3 regions of the Nocardioides sp. Arc9.136 genome follow, and region 2 is predicted to be linked to each of the others. Evidence: predicted binding sites of a transcription regulator. Region 2 holds the regulator's gene; each other region holds the start of a gene.

Region 1 (5,083 bases), 620 kb from region 2:
CGGCGGGGTCTGGCGCGGCGTCACGGTCCGGGGCACGCGCCTGGCGCGCCTCGACCTCACCGGCCTCGACCTCCGCGAGAGTGACCTGTCGTCGTCCGACCTGACCGGGGCAGTGCTGCGCGACGCCCTGCTCACCGACGCGGTGCTCCAGGGAACGGTGCTCGACGGCACCGACCTGCGGGGGGCCACCCTCGACGGGGTCGACCTGACGACGGCCCGCCTGCGTCGTACGAGGCTGGACGTGGCGGGTGCCGTCCTCCTCGCCGAGCAGCACGGAGCGCTCGTCGAGGGCTGAGCGCTCCGTCAGCGCCGGCGGCGGGACCGCACGACCAGCACGACGACCAGCGCTACGAGGGCGAGGAACACCAGCAGCGTCCCCACCATGATCGCGATCTCGACCGGGTGCGGCGCGAGGGGGTTCAGCTCGTGCTCCTCGGCGCGGAGCGACAGCGGGAGACGGATCAGCACGCCCGGATCCTACGGCTGCGCGTCGGCCGCACCGCCCGCACCCACGCGTGCGCGGATCCCGTCGACCACCAGGCCGACACCGACGGTGAAGTCCGAGCGCTCGCGGGGGCCGTCCTCGATCGCCCCGGCGCTGCCGGCCTGCAGGTGGGTCTGCTCGTCCATCGTGTGACCGAAGACCAGGTGGAGCAGGGTGCGGGTCGCGGCTCGGACGAGGTCGTCGGGTGCGCCCGAACCGGCGACGGCCTCGGCCAGGGCGTGCTCGGAAGCCTGCGCGCCGAGCCCGAAGGCGTGGACGGTGGCCACGACCTCGGCCCCGTCGCGGTAGGCCAGCATCGCGTCCCGCAGCTCCACGCACAGGGCCAGCACGCGCTGCTCCCAGGTGCCGACCGGTGCCGGGCGCGCTCCCCTGACGAGGAGCTCGTCGGCGACCGCCGCGAGGAGGAGCTGCTTGCTCGGGAAGTGGTGGTAGAGCGCGCTCGGCTGGACGCCCAGCTCCTTGCCCAGCCGCCGCATCGTGAGGTCGGCGAGGCCGTGGGCGTCGAGCACCCGCAGCGCCTGGTCGACCACGTCCACCCGGTGGTTGCGCACCGTCCCGCCCCTCTCCGCCGCACCTCGGCCGTGGTCGTGCGGCCCCGTTGACCAGACGAACGGTCACACCCTAACCTGAACGCCGTTCACCTGACCAGCGTTCAGGTGCCTGCCACCTCCGTGAAGGACCACCGATGACGATGACCTCCGAGCCCACCACCGCCGCGCCGCGCCGTCCCCGGCTGACGACGACGGACCTCTCGCTGGTCGCGGCGTTCGCCGCCCTGGTCGCGGCGTGCGCGCTCGTCGGAGGAGTGCCCGTCGGCGGCGCCGGCGTGGAGATCACGCTGCAGACCTTCGGCGTCCTGCTGGCCGGGTGCGTGCTGGGCCCGGTCCGCGGCCTCCTCGCGGTCGCGCTCTACCTGGGCCTCGGGGCCGCGGGCCTGCCGGTGTTCTCCGGCAGGGAGGGCGGGCTGGGCTCGTTCGCCGGCGCCAGCGCCGGCTACCTGTGGTCCTTCCCGCTGGTCGCCGGCCTCGCCGGGCTGCTCGTGCGGCAGGTGGCGGGGCGCAGGCGGAAGAGCCGGGCGTTCTGGGTGTTCCTCTGCGCCGTGCCCGCGGTCGCGGTCAACCACCTGCTGGGGATCGTCGGCATGAAGTACTGGTTCGACGTCTCCTGGGCGGTGGCGTGGGGGTACGACGCGCCGTTCTGGGCCGGCGACCTGCTCAAGGCCGCCCTCGTCGCGCTCGTCGCCGCCGAGGTGCACCGCGCGTTCCCGCAGCTGCTGCACCGCCGCTGATACTGCTCGCGTGCCCCGCATCGACCTCGACGCCGCGTCCGTCGCGGTGCCCACGCCCGACGGGGACCGCGTCGTCCTCGAGCCGACGACCCTGACGCTCACCGAGCACCGGATCGGCGTGGTCGGCGCGAACGGCTCGGGCAAGTCCACCCTCGCCCGGCTGCTCAACGGGCTGGTCGCGCCGACGTCCGGCCGGGTGCTGGTCGACGGGCTCGACGTGGCGCGCGAGGGCGCCGCCGTACGCCGGCGGGTGGGGTTCTGCTTCACCGACCCGTCCGCCCAGCTGGTGATGCCCACCTGCGTGGAGGACGTCGAGCTGTCCCTGCGGCGCACCGAGCGCGACCCCGCCCGCCGCCGCGCCGCCGCGCTCGCGGTCCTCGCCGAGCACGGCCTCGCCGGGCACGCCGACGTGTCGGTGCACGCCCTCTCCGGCGGGCAGAAGCAGCTGCTGGCCCTCGCCGGCGTGCTCGCCACCTCCCCCGACGTGCTGGTCGCCGACGAGCCGACCACGCTGCTCGACCTGGCCAACACCCGGCGGATCGCCGACCTGCTGTTCTCCCTGCCCCAGCAGCTGGTCCTGGTCACCCACGACCTCGACCTGGCCGCCCGCTGCGACCGGGTGCTGGTGGTGCTCGACGGTGCCGTGGCGTACGACGGCGAGCCGGCCGCCGCCGTGGCCCACTACGTCGCCGCGGTGACCACGCCGTGAGCCACCCGCTGCTCGTCGGGACCTACCAGCCGGGCCGGACGGTGCTGCACCGGATGCCGGTCGGGCCGAAGGTGCTCCTCCTCGCCGTCTTCAGCGTCGCCGTCGTGGTCGTCCGGTCGATGCCGGCGTCGTTCGTCACGCTGGCCCTGGCGGTCAGCGCCGCCGTCCTCGCCCGGGTCGCGCTCGCGGCGGTGGGGCGCGCGCTGCGCGGGCTGCTGGTCCTCGTCGTCGTGGTCTCGGCGGTCCAGTGGTGGGTCAACGGGCTCCCCCGAGCCGTGGAGACCACGCTCGACCTGGTCGCCCTCGCCCTCGCCGCGCTCGTCCTCACCGCCACCACCCCGGTCAACGCCCTGCTCGACGCGATCGTGCGGTGGTTGCGACCGTTCCGCCGGGTCGGGATCAACCCCGAGCGTGTCGCGCTCGCCTTCTCCCTCGCCGTCGCCGCCCTCCCCGCGACCCTCACCCTCGCCATCGAGACCCGCGACGCCGCCCGCGCCCGCGGCCTGGGCCGCCACCCCCGCGCCCACCTCACACCGTTCGTCGTCCGCGTCGTCGCCCGCGCCCACGAGACCGGCGACGCCCTGCACGCCCGCGGCCTCGGCGACTGACCCCGGCCTGTCGCGCAGCCGAGCCCCGGCGAGGCGCGCAGGGCGCTCACCTCCGGCCGCCGGGCGGTGCCCCGCTGGTCGAGCAGCCGAGCGCCAGCGGGGCGTCGTCGAGACTCGGTCAGGTGCGCAGGGCCTCGGGTGCGCGCCTCAGGCCGCCTGGCCATAAGTGGTTGCGGTGGGGGCAGCTACGGGGAGGTACGGCGGGTGGACGCGGCGGTCTCCCGGCCGCCGCTGGTCGAGCAGCCGAGCGCCAGCGAGGCGTCGTCGAGACCCGGTGAGGTGCGCAGGGCCTCGTGTCCTCGCCTTCGCCGCGGAAAGTCCCCGAACTCGTGGTCCACAATCTGGTCTGACCTGGGGAAACACGCGTCTGACTGTCGGTGGTCGGTGCTTGAGTAGAGCCATGGCCAAGGACTCCCGACGCAGCGCGCACGTGGTGTGCCGAGCCGTCGCGAAGTCCCACACCCGCCTCGACCGGGCGCACGAGTCGCACCTGTGGTCGATGTCCGATGACGACGTCACCGCCACGCTCCACGAGGCAGCGCGGCTCCGTGCCCGGATCGAGGCGCTCGAGCTGCGCCTAGCCGCGGAGGCCGACCGTCGTCACGCCGGCGAGCGGGTCGGCGCCACCGACACCGCCTCCTGGTGGGCGGCCGAGACCCGCCAGACCCGTCCGGCTGCGAAGCACCGGATGCGGCTGGCCGAGTCCTTGGACCGCCACAGCCCGACGGCCACCGCTCTCGCCGATGGCGATGTGTCGGTCGATCACGCTGGCGTGATCACCGAGTGCCTCGACAAGCTCCCCGCCGACCTCGACGACCCCACCATCCCGCTCCGTGCCGAGGAGCACCTGCTGGCCGAGGCGCGGCACCGTGACCCCAAGGCGCTACGCATCCTGGCCAAGCACGTCCTCACCGTCGTGGCCCCGGAGATCGGCGAGGCCCGCGACGCCAAAGCTCTCGAAGCCGAGGAACGGCTCGCCCGGGAGACCGCTTGGCTGACGATGAGCCCCGACGGGCGCGGGTCGGTGGTCGGGAAGTTCAAGATCCCCGAGCTGCACGGCGCCATGCTCAAGAGGACGCTCCTCGCCTTCGCCGCCCCGAAGCACCAGACGGCTGAGAACGGCGCCGAGACCTACGAACGACGCCCGGTTCCGGAGCGGATGGGCGACGCGTTCTGCGAGCTCCTCGAACGCCTTCCCACCACGTCCGTCCCGAAGCTCGGCGGCCTCAACGCCACCGTCGTCGTCACCATCGACATCGCGTCCCTCATGGGTGGCCTCGCGCCAGGTGTCCTCGACGACGGCGGCACCATCTCCGCCGCCCAGGCACGGAGACTGGCCTGCGAGGCAGGCTTGATTCCCGCCGTCCTCGGGTCGAGGTCCGAGCTGCTCGACCTCGGCCGCACCACCCGTCTCTTCACCGGCGCTCAGCGTCGGGCGCTGAACCTGACCCAGCCGACCTGCACCGAAGACGGCTGCGACTGGCCCGCCCACCTCTGCCACGCCCACCACGACCAACCCTGGTCCGCCGGCGGAGCCACCGACCTCGCGAACGCCCGCAACCTCTGCCCCAGACACCACGCCCGCATCCACGACCCCGCCTACGACACCACCCACCTGCCCGGAGGGAAGGTCGCGTTCCATCGGAGGACCTAGGCCGACCCGAGCGACTCCCTCCTCCACCGCAACCACAGCGGTCGACCCCCGCCGGCCGTGACCCGACGAGCAGCCGCGCCCAGGACCTCGACCACAGCGGCGCGCAACCACACGACTCGAAAAACTGGACCTGCCCTGGCACCACCCGGCGCCCCGGCGACCACCCCCGGGCCCTGCCCACTTCACCGGGTCTCGACGACGCTCGCTAGGGCTCGGTGCTCGACCAGCAGGCGCGGGTCTCGACGACGCTCGCCGGGGCTCGCTGCTCGACCAGCGATTGCAGCCCGACGACCACGCCTAGGCCCTGCGCACCTCACGG
Region 2 (5,083 bases):
GGCGCCCGGCGTGATGGGTGTGCGCGGGTGTGCACCACCTGTTCAGGCGGCGTACGCCGCGGCGTCGCCGGGCGGCCGGCGGCTCAGCTGGCCGAGACGCGCACCGCCGTGGCCTGCCCGTCGCCGAGCGGGGTGCCCTGGCAGGCGTAGTCGGTGCGCTTCCAGCACTCGTAGCGGATGTCGGCGTTCGCGACGGTCACCTCGACCGAGGCGACGGTCCCGGCGCGGAACGAGGCGGTGACCGCGCCGTTCCCCGAGGCGTCGAGCTCGACCAGGCGGCTCTCCGCGGCACCGTCGGTGCCCACGAGCGTCGCCACCGCGCGGGTGGCGCCGCCCGCGGGCAGGTCGACCTCCACGCGCACACCGGTCGCGGACGGCTGGGTCCGCACCTCGAGGGTCGCGCTGCTCAGGTGCGCCAGCTCGGTCCTCCAGGAGACGGCCGCGCCACCGGTGGCCGCCGTCGCCGACCTCGCGAGCGGTGCCGGCCGGTACTCCGCGGCGCTGCCCTCGTCGTAGGCCTGGGCCGGGCGGCGGTTGCCGGTCGCGAACTGGGCGAAGGCGACGGGGAGCCGGGGGCCGCGGTCCTCGAGGACCGCGGCGACGGCGTCGACCGAGCTGAGGTCGGGTGCGCCGGCGCGGGCGTCGGCCTGGCGCCAGATGTCGCGGACGACCGTCGGCAGGGTGCCCGCGCGCTGGTCGAGCCGCTCGCTGAGGTGGCGGAAGAACAGCCAGGTGCCGTAGTGGAAGCCGTCGTCGCCGCCACGGTCCATGGGGCGGGCGGGGTCGGACAGCGGGCTGGCGGCGAGGTACTGCCGGTTGTCGTCGACGTCGTCGAACAGCTCGTCCTCCACCCAGGCCGCGGTGCCCTCGAGGAGCCACTGGTCCTCGTAGGAGTCGTAGCCGAACTGGACGGCGTGGAAGTACTCGTGCCCGACGGTCACCTGGAGGTTCTGCAGCGGGGTGCCGGTGGGGAAGCCGCGGTAGTCGTTGTCGACGACGCAGAAGGCCCACACGTCCTCCGCCCGCGTGCGCTGGTCGCTGGTGCAGTAGCCGTAGAGACCACCGGCGAGGTCCTGGACGTACATGTCGGTCTTGGCGTTGCCACCGGCCCTGCCGTCGCGCTTCGGCGCCCGGTAGCCGGCGCCGACGAAGGTGCGGTGCACGCTGCCGGCCGTGGCGAGGACCTTCCTGGCCCACGACGCGCTCGCCCGGTGCCTGCCGCTCGTGCGCCAGTGGACGCACACCACCGTGCACTTCTTCCTGTCCTGCGCCGGGCGGGCCAGCAGGCGGCCGGCCGCGGCCCGGTCGGCGGGCGCCAGCGCCGGCCGCGCCATGCGCAGCTGCCGCAGGGCCTCGGTGGCGTCCCGGCCGTCCCCGGCCAGGGCGGACCGCGCGGCGGCGAGGCTGCGCGCGGCGGTGACGGTGCCCGGGGCGAGGAGGGCGGAGGAGTCCTGCGCCCCCGCGCGCTCGGCGTCCGGGCGCCCGTCCGGGGCCTCAGCGGTGGCGGTGGTGACCCCCGTGAGCGTGGACAGCCCGGTCGCGAGGACGAGGGCGAGGGCGGCCAGGGGACGTGCGCGACGCATGAGTTCTCCGGGGATGCTCGGCGGTGCCCGGGGGTCACCGACCGGGGCGCTCCCCGGAGGTCCCGAGGTCAGCGCTCAGCCAACCGCAGGTTCGTGCTGCTCCGCATGGCCCGTCGGGACCATCTTCTCCGGGGCGGCCGGCGCGGGGTCCGGTCGCTCACGCCGGCGCTCCACGAGCCGGCCCAGCCGTGCCGAGACCAGGAACCCCAGGCCGATCACCAGCCACCCGGCGAGGGCGTCGAGGACCCAGTGGTTGCCGGTGCCGACGATGACGACCGCGGTGATGAGGGCGTGGGCCCAGCCCAGGCCGCGGACCCAGTGGCGGCGGGCGTGCTGCTGGACGACCACCGCCACCCACAGCGCCCAGCCGGCGTGCAGGGAGGGGAAGGCCGCGAGCTGGTTCGTCAGCCCGCCCAGGCCCTTGGGCGCCGATGCCTCGGACCCCCACCAGCCGTCGGCCGCGTGCAGGGACAGGACGTCGACGTACCCGTCGACGAAGCGTGGGGGAGCGGTCGGCAGCAGGAGGTAGAGCGCCAGGCCGATCAGGGTGGCCGCCACCAGTGCGCGCCGGGCCGGCACGTAGCGCCGCTCGCCGAGGCGGTAGAGCCACACCAGCGCGATCGCGGTGACCACGTAGTGGGCGGTGGCGTACCAGTAGCTGGAGAGCAGGCCGAGGACCCGCGTGTCGACGAAGAACTGGTTGAGGGAGGCCTCCCAGTGCAGGCCGATGAGCCGCTCCACGTCGAGCAGCTCGCGTGCCCGGGTGAGCGCGGGGCCCAGGGCGTCGTCGGCGAACAGCCGGGACCCGCTGTAGACGACGTAGAGGGTCAGGATGAGCGCCAGCTCGGCCACGCCACGCCGCAGGCGCGGGTGCCTCGTGGTGCTGCTGGGGAGACTCACGGCTCCAACATTGCCGTATCCCACCCCCGAGAAGCATCCGGCTTACCCCCGAGTCGCCCCCCGTTTGCCCATTCTTGGGGGTGAGGCGCCACCCGACCGGGCCCTTTCTCCCCGATCAGCCGCGCCGCGGTCCGGTAGGGCCCGGGACCGGCGGTGCGCTCAGACGCGCCGCAGGACCGCGGTGACCTTGCCCAGGATGGTCGCGTGCGTGCCGTCGATGGGGTCGTACGCCGCGTTGTGCGGCAGCAGCCACACCTGGCCGTCCTTGCGCTGGAAGGTCTTCACCGTCGCCTCGCCGTCGATCATCGCGGCCACGATCTCGCCGTTGTTCGCCGTCGGCTGCTGCCGGATGACGACGTAGTCGCCGTTGCAGATCGCGGCGTCGACCATCGAGTCGCCGGCGACCTCGAGCAGGAACAGCTGGCCGTCGCCGACCAGCTGCTTGGGCAGCGGGAAGACGTCCTCGACGCGCTCCTCGGCGAGGATCGGGCCGCCGGCCGCGATCCGGCCGACCATCGGGACGTACTGCGCCTCGGGCAGCACGTCGCCCACGCCCGTCTCGTCGACCGAGGCCTCCTCACCGCTGGACATCGCGCGCCGTGCCGCCATCACCTCGGGCAGGAACACCTCGAGCGCCCGCGGGCGGTGCGGGTCGCGCTTGAGGAAGCCCTTCTCCTCGAGGACCTTGAGCTGGTGGGCCACGCTCGAGGAGCTGGTCAGGCCCACCGCGTCGCCGATCTCGCGCATGCTCGGCGGGTAGCCGCGGCCCTCGATGCTGTCGCGGATGTGGGCGAGGATCCGGGTCTGACGAGGGGTCAGGCCGGTCACGTCGGGTGCGCCGTCGGGCAGCTCGGAGACCTTGGGACCGGGGTTCTTCGCCATGGGTGGAGTGCCTTCCGGGATGCGCGAGGACGAGGGGTGCTGCTGGCAGCACGGTAGAGCCTCCGCGGGCCGTGTTCAAACACCTGTTCGAAGGTGTGTCGCGCGGTGGGCGCCCGGCCCGGGCCGCTGCTTGGATGCGTGCATGGAACCCACCAGCTGTGTCGTCACCGGAGCGGCCCGCGGCATCGGCCGCGGTATCGCCGAGCTCATGGTCGCGCGCGGGCACCGCGTCGTGGTCACCGACATCGACGCCGAGGGCGCGGCGCGCACCGCGGCCGAGATCGGCGCCGCCGAGGGCCTCGGCCAGGACGTCCGCGACGCCGCCTCGCACACCGCCGCTGCCGAGGCGGCCGCGCGGCACGGCGCGCTCGTGGCGTGGTTCGCCAACGCCGGCGTGGGTGACGACGGGAAGCTCGCGGACCTGACCGACGAGCAGGTCCGCCGCCTCGTCGAGGTCAACCTGCTCGGCGCCGTCTGGAGCACCCGCGCGGCGCTCGCCGCGTTCGGCCCGCGCGGCGGCGACCTGGTCCTCACCGCGTCCCTCTCGGGCCTGGGTCCCGTCCCCGGCCTCTCCCTGTACGCCGCGACCAAGGCCGCGGTCGTCTCGCTCGCCTCCTCGGTCGCCCTCGAGGCGCCGCGGGGTGTGCGGGTGCACGCCCTGTGCCCCGACGGCGTGGCCACCGACATGGTCGCCGCGATGCGCGAGGACGGGATGGGCAAGCAGCTCGTCGCCTCGGGAGGCCGGATGCTGGGCGTGGCGGAGACCGCGCAGGCGGCCGTCGACCTGGTCGGGTCCCGCCGGGTCCTGCGGACCCTCCCCGGGTGGCGTGGTGCCGCGATGCGCGTCGGCCAGCTCGCCCCCTCGGTGTCCGGGCCGGCGCTCGCGGTCTTCGCGGCCCAGGGCAGGCGCCGGCTGCGGTAGTCGCCGGGGAGGCGGGTCGGTTCCTTCGAACATTTGTTCGCCCAGGTCCTTGAACTGTTCGAACACGTGCTCTACGGTCGTACACATGTTCGATCGAACGTCTGCTCGATCGTCAACCGGGCCAGCCACTGTCGGTGGCCGCGGTTAGACATCTGCTCAGACCGAGATCGACACGACCCGAGGCTGACCGCCACTTCCCCAGGAGGTCCCCATGAGCACCATCACCGCCACCCCCACCGCCCTGCCGCGCACGACCGGCAGCACCCGCCGCTCCGGCCAGGTGCGGCTCACCCGCCGGGGCCGGCTCGTGGTGTTCCTCCTGGCGCTCGCGATCGTGCTCGGCCTCGGCCTGGCCATCGCGGCAGGCTCGGTGGCCACCGACGAGGCCGGCACCCCCGAGCCGACCCGCGTGGTGATGGTCGGCACCGGCCAGACCCTGTGGGGGATCGCCGCCGACCTCGCCGAGGACGGCGAGGTGCGCGAGATGATGACCCACATCGAGCGGCTGAACGCCCTCGACTCCGCGGTGCTCGCCGCGGGCCAGCGCCTCATCGTCCCGGTGCAGTAAGGCACTCGCCAGCACCGACACAGACGTCGCCAGCCGCTTCGACCCCGGCTGGCGATCCGGGGAAGACAGGGGCGGGGCCGTTCGCGGCCCCGCCCCTGCGGCGTCTCCGGACGCGCTCGCCGGCGCGGCCGCGGAAGTTTCAGCGGCCAGCCGATGAAGCTCCCGGATGGCCGCTGAAACTTCATCGGCCAACCGACAGGTTCAGCGGCCGGCCGATGAAATGTCGCC
Region 3 (5,083 bases), 340 kb from region 2:
GGGTGGGACGCGTTCGCGCTCCGGTAGGCAGGGTTGAGCAGGACCCCGTCGGCCGCTCGCTCCGTGAGCCGCCGGGTCCAGGTCGAGGCGCCGCGGGCCGGGGCGGGGAGCAGCGTGCGCCGTCGACCGGCCTCATCCGCAGTCCCACGGCTCACCTCCTCGGGCCCGTCAGTGTGCGAACGCCGGAGCAAGCAGAGACGGGGTGCGCTCGGCCCGTCGAGGAGCTGGCCGGGCGTGCCTGTGCCCCGCCGGTTGGTTGCTCCGGCGGGGTGTGGGGCGGGGCGGCTACTGGTCGGGCGGGTCGGTGGTCTCGTGGGTGCCGTGGTGGTCGACGCGGTAGGTGAGCCCTGTGGGGCTGCGCCACAGGTAGGTCCCTGGTCGGGGTGTGTGTTGGTGCCAGACGGTGTGGGTCTTGGCGCGGTGGTGGCGCCTGCACAGGGGGGCGATGTTCTCGGTCGCGGTGGGTCCGCCCCTGCTGTGGGGGATGACGTGGTCGTCGTCGACCTTGCTGGTGGTGTGGGCGGGGCGGGTGCACCAGGGGAAGACGCAGTGGTGGTCGCGCAGCCGGGTCTGGACGGAGAGGCGGTCGGGGACCTCGTAGGCCTCGACGTGGATCCGTTCGTTCAGGTCGATCACGGGCTTGACGGTGATGGGTGCGCCGTCGCGGGCGGCGCGGGTGCACCACTCGGCGAGCTGGGTGGTGAGCACGAACCCCCTGGTGGCTTCGACCCGGGTGACGCGGTCGAGTTCACCATCTGCCTTCTGGTGGACGTGGACGACCAGGGGTGTGGGGTCGGTGTCGAACTGCAGCTGGAGCTGGCGGCGGGCCATGTCGCCGGCGGCCATCGCCCGCCGCGCGCCCTCAGCCTCTTTCGAGCCGAGCTGGGCGAGGCGGGCGGCGCCCTTGGTGATCGCGTCCTCGAGGTCGAGGGCGTCGGCGAGGTCGAGGGTGCCCCAGATGTCGACGTGGCCGTCGTAGGAGACCTGTCGGGTCTGGATGGTGAAGTGGCGTGCTTCGGTGCGTTCGTACCGGACCCGTTCGGCTTCGGCGGGGTCGAACCGGACCAGTGCTTCGTCGAGGAGCCGGTCGAGCGCGGCGGGGCCGATGGTGGCGGCGACGGGGGCGACGTGGGTGTCCACGAACCCCGCACCGGCTTTGGGCAGGTGCAGGGTGCGCCGGGCGATGGACCGCGCTTTCCACGCCGGGAGGGCGAGGTTGGTGACCTTCGCCCAGGTCCGGGGGAGGCGGTAGCGCAGCTCGAGGGCCTCGGCGAGGTAGGCGCGGCCGGCGTCCTCGGACTTCCCGATCCCGGCGGCGAACTCGATGACGGCGAACTCGCTCACCAACGGTGCGCCGTCCCCGGCGAGGCCGACGGCTTTGTCGCCGAACCCCTTCAGCGTCGACCACGCCGAGGCGGTGCTGATTGATTCGGCGGGGTGCATCACGCACCACTGCACCGCCGCCTGGAGCAGCTCTGCCTCGGCGGCGTTCGCCGCGCGCTGGATCGCACGTGCAGCGGCGAGCACGTCGGCTGGGGTGTCCAGCGGGTGCTCGAGCGTCGCGGGGAGGGCCATGGCCTTATTCTACTCGCACGTGTGTTCGAATGGAAGGTGTGCGGCGACGTTGTGGATTGGCGACGGGGGCTCGACGACGCTCGCTGCTCGACCAGCAGCGGGCTGGCGACGGTGCGCGACCCACGGTGTGCCCGTCCTGTAGCCGCCACCACCGCGACCACCCACCTCACGTAGGCCGCAGGTCGGCTGCCTGGGGTCTCGACGACGCTCGCCGGGGCTCGCTGCTCGACCAGCAGTGCAGGGTCTCGACGACGCTCGCCGGGGCTCGCTGCTCGACCAGCGGTGCGGGGTCTCGACGACGCTCGCCGGGGCTCGCTGCTCGACCAGCGGTGCGGGGTCTCGACGACGCTCGCCGGGGCTCGCTGCTCGACCGGCAGCGCGGGGGTCTCGACGACGCTCGCCGGGGCTCGCTGCTCGACCAGCGGTGGGGGTCTCGACGACGCTCGCCGGGGCTCGCTGCTCGACCAGCGGTGGGGGTCTCGACGACGCTCGCCGGGGCTCGCTGCGTGCGTCAGTCGGGGACGTCGACGACCTTGTTCTGGTAGGCCCAGACGGCGGCCTGGAGGCGGGAGCGGACGCCGAGCTTGGGGAGGATCCGTGCGAGGTGGGACTTGACGGTGGAGACCTCGAGGACGAGCTGCTGGGCGATCTCGTCGTTCGACATGCCCTGCGCGAGCAACAGCACGATGTCGAGCTCGCGTGCGGTGAGCAGGTCGGTCCCCCGGGCGACCGTGACGGGCTGGCTGCGACGGCGCTCGAGCACCTCGCCGACCACGCGCTTGGTGAGCGAGTCGTCGAGCGTGCCGTTGCCGGCGGCGACGGAGCGGACGGCGCGGACGAGCACCTCGGGCTCGGCGTCCTTGAGCTGGAAGCCGGCCGCACCCGCCTCGAGCGCCCCGAACAGGTAGTCGTCGATCTCGAACGTCGTCAGCACCAGCACCGGAACCGGGTCCTCGACGCCGGGCCCGGCCAGGGCGCGGGTCGCGGCGATGCCGTCCATGACCGGCATCCGGATGTCCATGCAGACCACGTCCGGGCGCAGCCGGCGGGCGACCTCGACCGCCTCGCGGCCGTCGACGGCGGTGCCGACGACCTCGATGTCCGGCTCGGCGCCGAGCAGGGTCACGAGGCCGGCTCGCACCAGCGCCTGGTCGTCGGCGACGACCACCCGGACCACAGGACCACCCACAGGACCACTCGCAGGACCAGTCACGCGACCTCCCCCTCCCGCGGCAGCCGCAACCGCACCTGCCACCCGCCATCATCGGTGGGGCCGACGTCGAGGTCGGCGCCGGTGAGCGCGGCGCGCTCCCGCATCCCCACGAGACCGAAGCCCCCGGCGGCTCCCGGCGACCCGGCGGACCCCGCCGCCGCGCCGTCGGCCGGTCCGTTGCGGACGACCACCTCGACGACGCGGTCGTCGCGCGCGTCGACGGTCACCGAGCAGGCCGCCCCGGGGGCGTGCCGGGCGGCGTTGGCGAGAGCCTCCTGGACGGCGCGGTACGCCGCGAGCTGGGCCAGCGGGCCGACCTCGCGGGCCGCGGCCTGCTCGTCGCCCAGCACCGCCAGGGCGACCTCGCGGCCGGTGGCGGCGACGTCGGCCACCAGGGCCCGGACGCCGGCCAGCGTCTCCGGGCGCGCGTCGGAGGCGGGGTCGCCCTCGCGCAGCAGGCCGACCAGGCTGCGCAGGTCGCGCAGGACCGACCTGCTCTGCTGGCGCACCTGGCGCGCGGCCTCCTGGGCGCCGTCGGGGTCGGTCAGGACCTGGCGCTCGAGGGCGGAGGCCATGACGGCGATCCCGGAGAGGTGGTGGGCGGCGATGTCGTGCAGCTCGCGCGCCATGGCGGTCCGCTCCCGGTCGACGGCCGCCCGGACCAGCGCGCTCTGCTCGCGGGCGACCGCGCGCCGCTCGTCCTCGCGGGCCCGCCGGCTCTCGCGGACGGCGGCCACCCAGCTCGCCACGACGAGCACGAGGGCGAGCGTCCCGACGGTCTGGACGACCGCCAGCCCGATCGCGCTCCCGACGGCCAGGCCGGAGTCGCGACCGGCGAGCGCCCCGCCGGCGGCGACGAGCACCGCGGTCACGGCGAGAGCCGGGACGAGCGTGCGCAGGGGGCGGGTGGTCACCGCGACGTACACGGCGAGCACGACCGCCAGGGTGGTCAGGCTGGTGGCGTCACGCGCCCCGGCCAGGGCGGCGAGCGGGGCGGCGACGCCGGTCGCGACCAGCACCGTCCGCGGCCGGAGCCGGGCCCGGGCGAGCGCCCCCGCCTGCGCCAGGAGGGCCACGACCGTGACCCACCACGCCGTACCGCCGGTCGCGGGCAGGGCGGCGGCGTCCTCGGCCTCGAGCGCGGTCGTCGCCAGGAGGGTGCCGACCGAGACGACCGCGCAGCCGACGGCGAGCAGCGCGGCGCGGCGGGTGCGAGGGCTCGGTCCGTGCGGCGACGTACCCACCCCCTCGTCCCCTCGTCCGGCTCCCCGCCGGTGCGCCCGGCGAGCCCGGCGAGCGTAGCGAGCGCCCGGTGCGGCCGGCTCAACCGACGAGGACGCGCATGAGGATCGCGAGGACGGCGGCCAGCGAGCCCGCCGCGGCGAGGAGCAGCACGCCGCCGTACCGGCCGAGGGTGACGAGGCCGGTGTTCAGGGAGGACACGAAGGAGGACATGTCCTCGACGCTAGGTCCGCGCAGCGCCGCCGGAAGGCCCTTGACGGGTCCTTGACGCCCCCGTGACGCCGACCTGACGCCCCGTCCGAGGCACCCCGCCGACGCGCCCCGCCCACACCCGCCCGGCGCCCACTGACGCCCGCCCACACCCGCGGGACGAGCCGGGCTGTGGCGCGGCCGACACCGTCGGCAAGACGGCGTCAATGGCCGTCAAGAACGCGTCAAGACGGCGTCCGGGGCACCGCGGCGGGTCTTGTCTGGGCCGCATGAGTCTTGAGAGCGGCCTTCTCGTCGCAGCAGTCGTCGCCATCGCGGCCTACCTGCTCGCGGCCCTGATCCTCCCGGAGCGTTTCTAGTGTCCGACACCGTCGCGGGGCTGCTGCAGGTAGCGGCCCTCGTCCTCCTGCTGGCACTGGTGCACGTGCCCCTCGGCGACTACATGGCCCGGGTCTTCACCAGCAGCAAGCACCTGCGCGCCGAGCGCGCGCTCTACCGCCTGACCGGGGTCGACCCCCAGGCCGACCAGACGGCCAAGTCCTACGCCGTGAGCGTGGTCGGGTTCTCCCTCGTCAGCCTCGTGGTGCTGATGGGGATCCTCCTCGGCCAGGCGTACCTGCCCTTCGACCGGGACCTGCCCGGCATGGGCTTCTGGATGTCCTTCAACACCGCCGCGTCGTTCGTGGCCAACACCAACTGGCAGTCCTACGGCGGTGAGTCGACCCTCGGCTTCGCCGCCCAGATGGCCGGCCTGGCGGTGCAGAACTTCCTCTCCGCAGCGGTCGGCATCGCGGTCGCCGTCGCGCTGGTCCGGGGCTTCACCCGGGTGCGCAGCGGCCGGAT

The links. Region 2 encodes LexA, which represses DNA repair genes until DNA is damaged. Its sites were predicted from a motif close to TCGAACANNTGTTCGA; they were not measured.
Region 1: a site for LexA is predicted at 3,432-3,447, ahead of OSR43_RS06965 (HNH endonuclease signature motif containing protein). Genes of this name have one in related genera too.
Region 3: a site for LexA is predicted at 1,589-1,604, ahead of OSR43_RS02250 (HNH endonuclease signature motif containing protein). Genes of this name have one in related genera too.

Annotation. Positions count from the first base shown of each region.
Region 1 is NZ_CP113431.1:1,443,177-1,448,259, reverse strand. It holds gene OSR43_RS06995 (pentapeptide repeat-containing protein) at 1-295, shown strand, start outside; gene OSR43_RS06990 (hypothetical protein) at 304-468, opposite strand; gene OSR43_RS06985 (TetR family transcriptional regulator) at 478-1,056, opposite strand; gene OSR43_RS06980 (biotin transporter BioY) at 1,191-1,793, shown strand; gene OSR43_RS06975 (energy-coupling factor ABC transporter ATP-binding protein) at 1,804-2,502, shown strand; gene OSR43_RS06970 (CbiQ family ECF transporter T component) at 2,499-3,110, shown strand; gene OSR43_RS06965 (HNH endonuclease signature motif containing protein) at 3,511-4,764, shown strand.
Region 2 is NZ_CP113431.1:825,517-830,599, forward strand. It holds gene OSR43_RS03915 (MXAN_6640 family putative metalloprotease) at 84-1,583, opposite strand; gene OSR43_RS03920 (phosphatase PAP2 family protein) at 1,659-2,483, opposite strand; gene lexA (transcriptional repressor LexA) at 2,643-3,365, opposite strand; gene OSR43_RS03930 (SDR family oxidoreductase) at 3,508-4,287, shown strand; gene OSR43_RS03935 (LysM peptidoglycan-binding domain-containing protein) at 4,499-4,855, shown strand.
Region 3 is NZ_CP113431.1:482,136-487,218, forward strand. It holds gene OSR43_RS02250 (HNH endonuclease signature motif containing protein) at 286-1,575, opposite strand; gene OSR43_RS02255 (response regulator transcription factor) at 2,087-2,764, opposite strand; gene OSR43_RS02260 (sensor histidine kinase) at 2,785-4,032, opposite strand; gene OSR43_RS02265 (hypothetical protein) at 4,112-4,243, opposite strand; gene OSR43_RS02270 (potassium-transporting ATPase subunit F) at 4,510-4,599, shown strand; gene kdpA (potassium-transporting ATPase subunit KdpA) at 4,599-5,083, shown strand, end outside.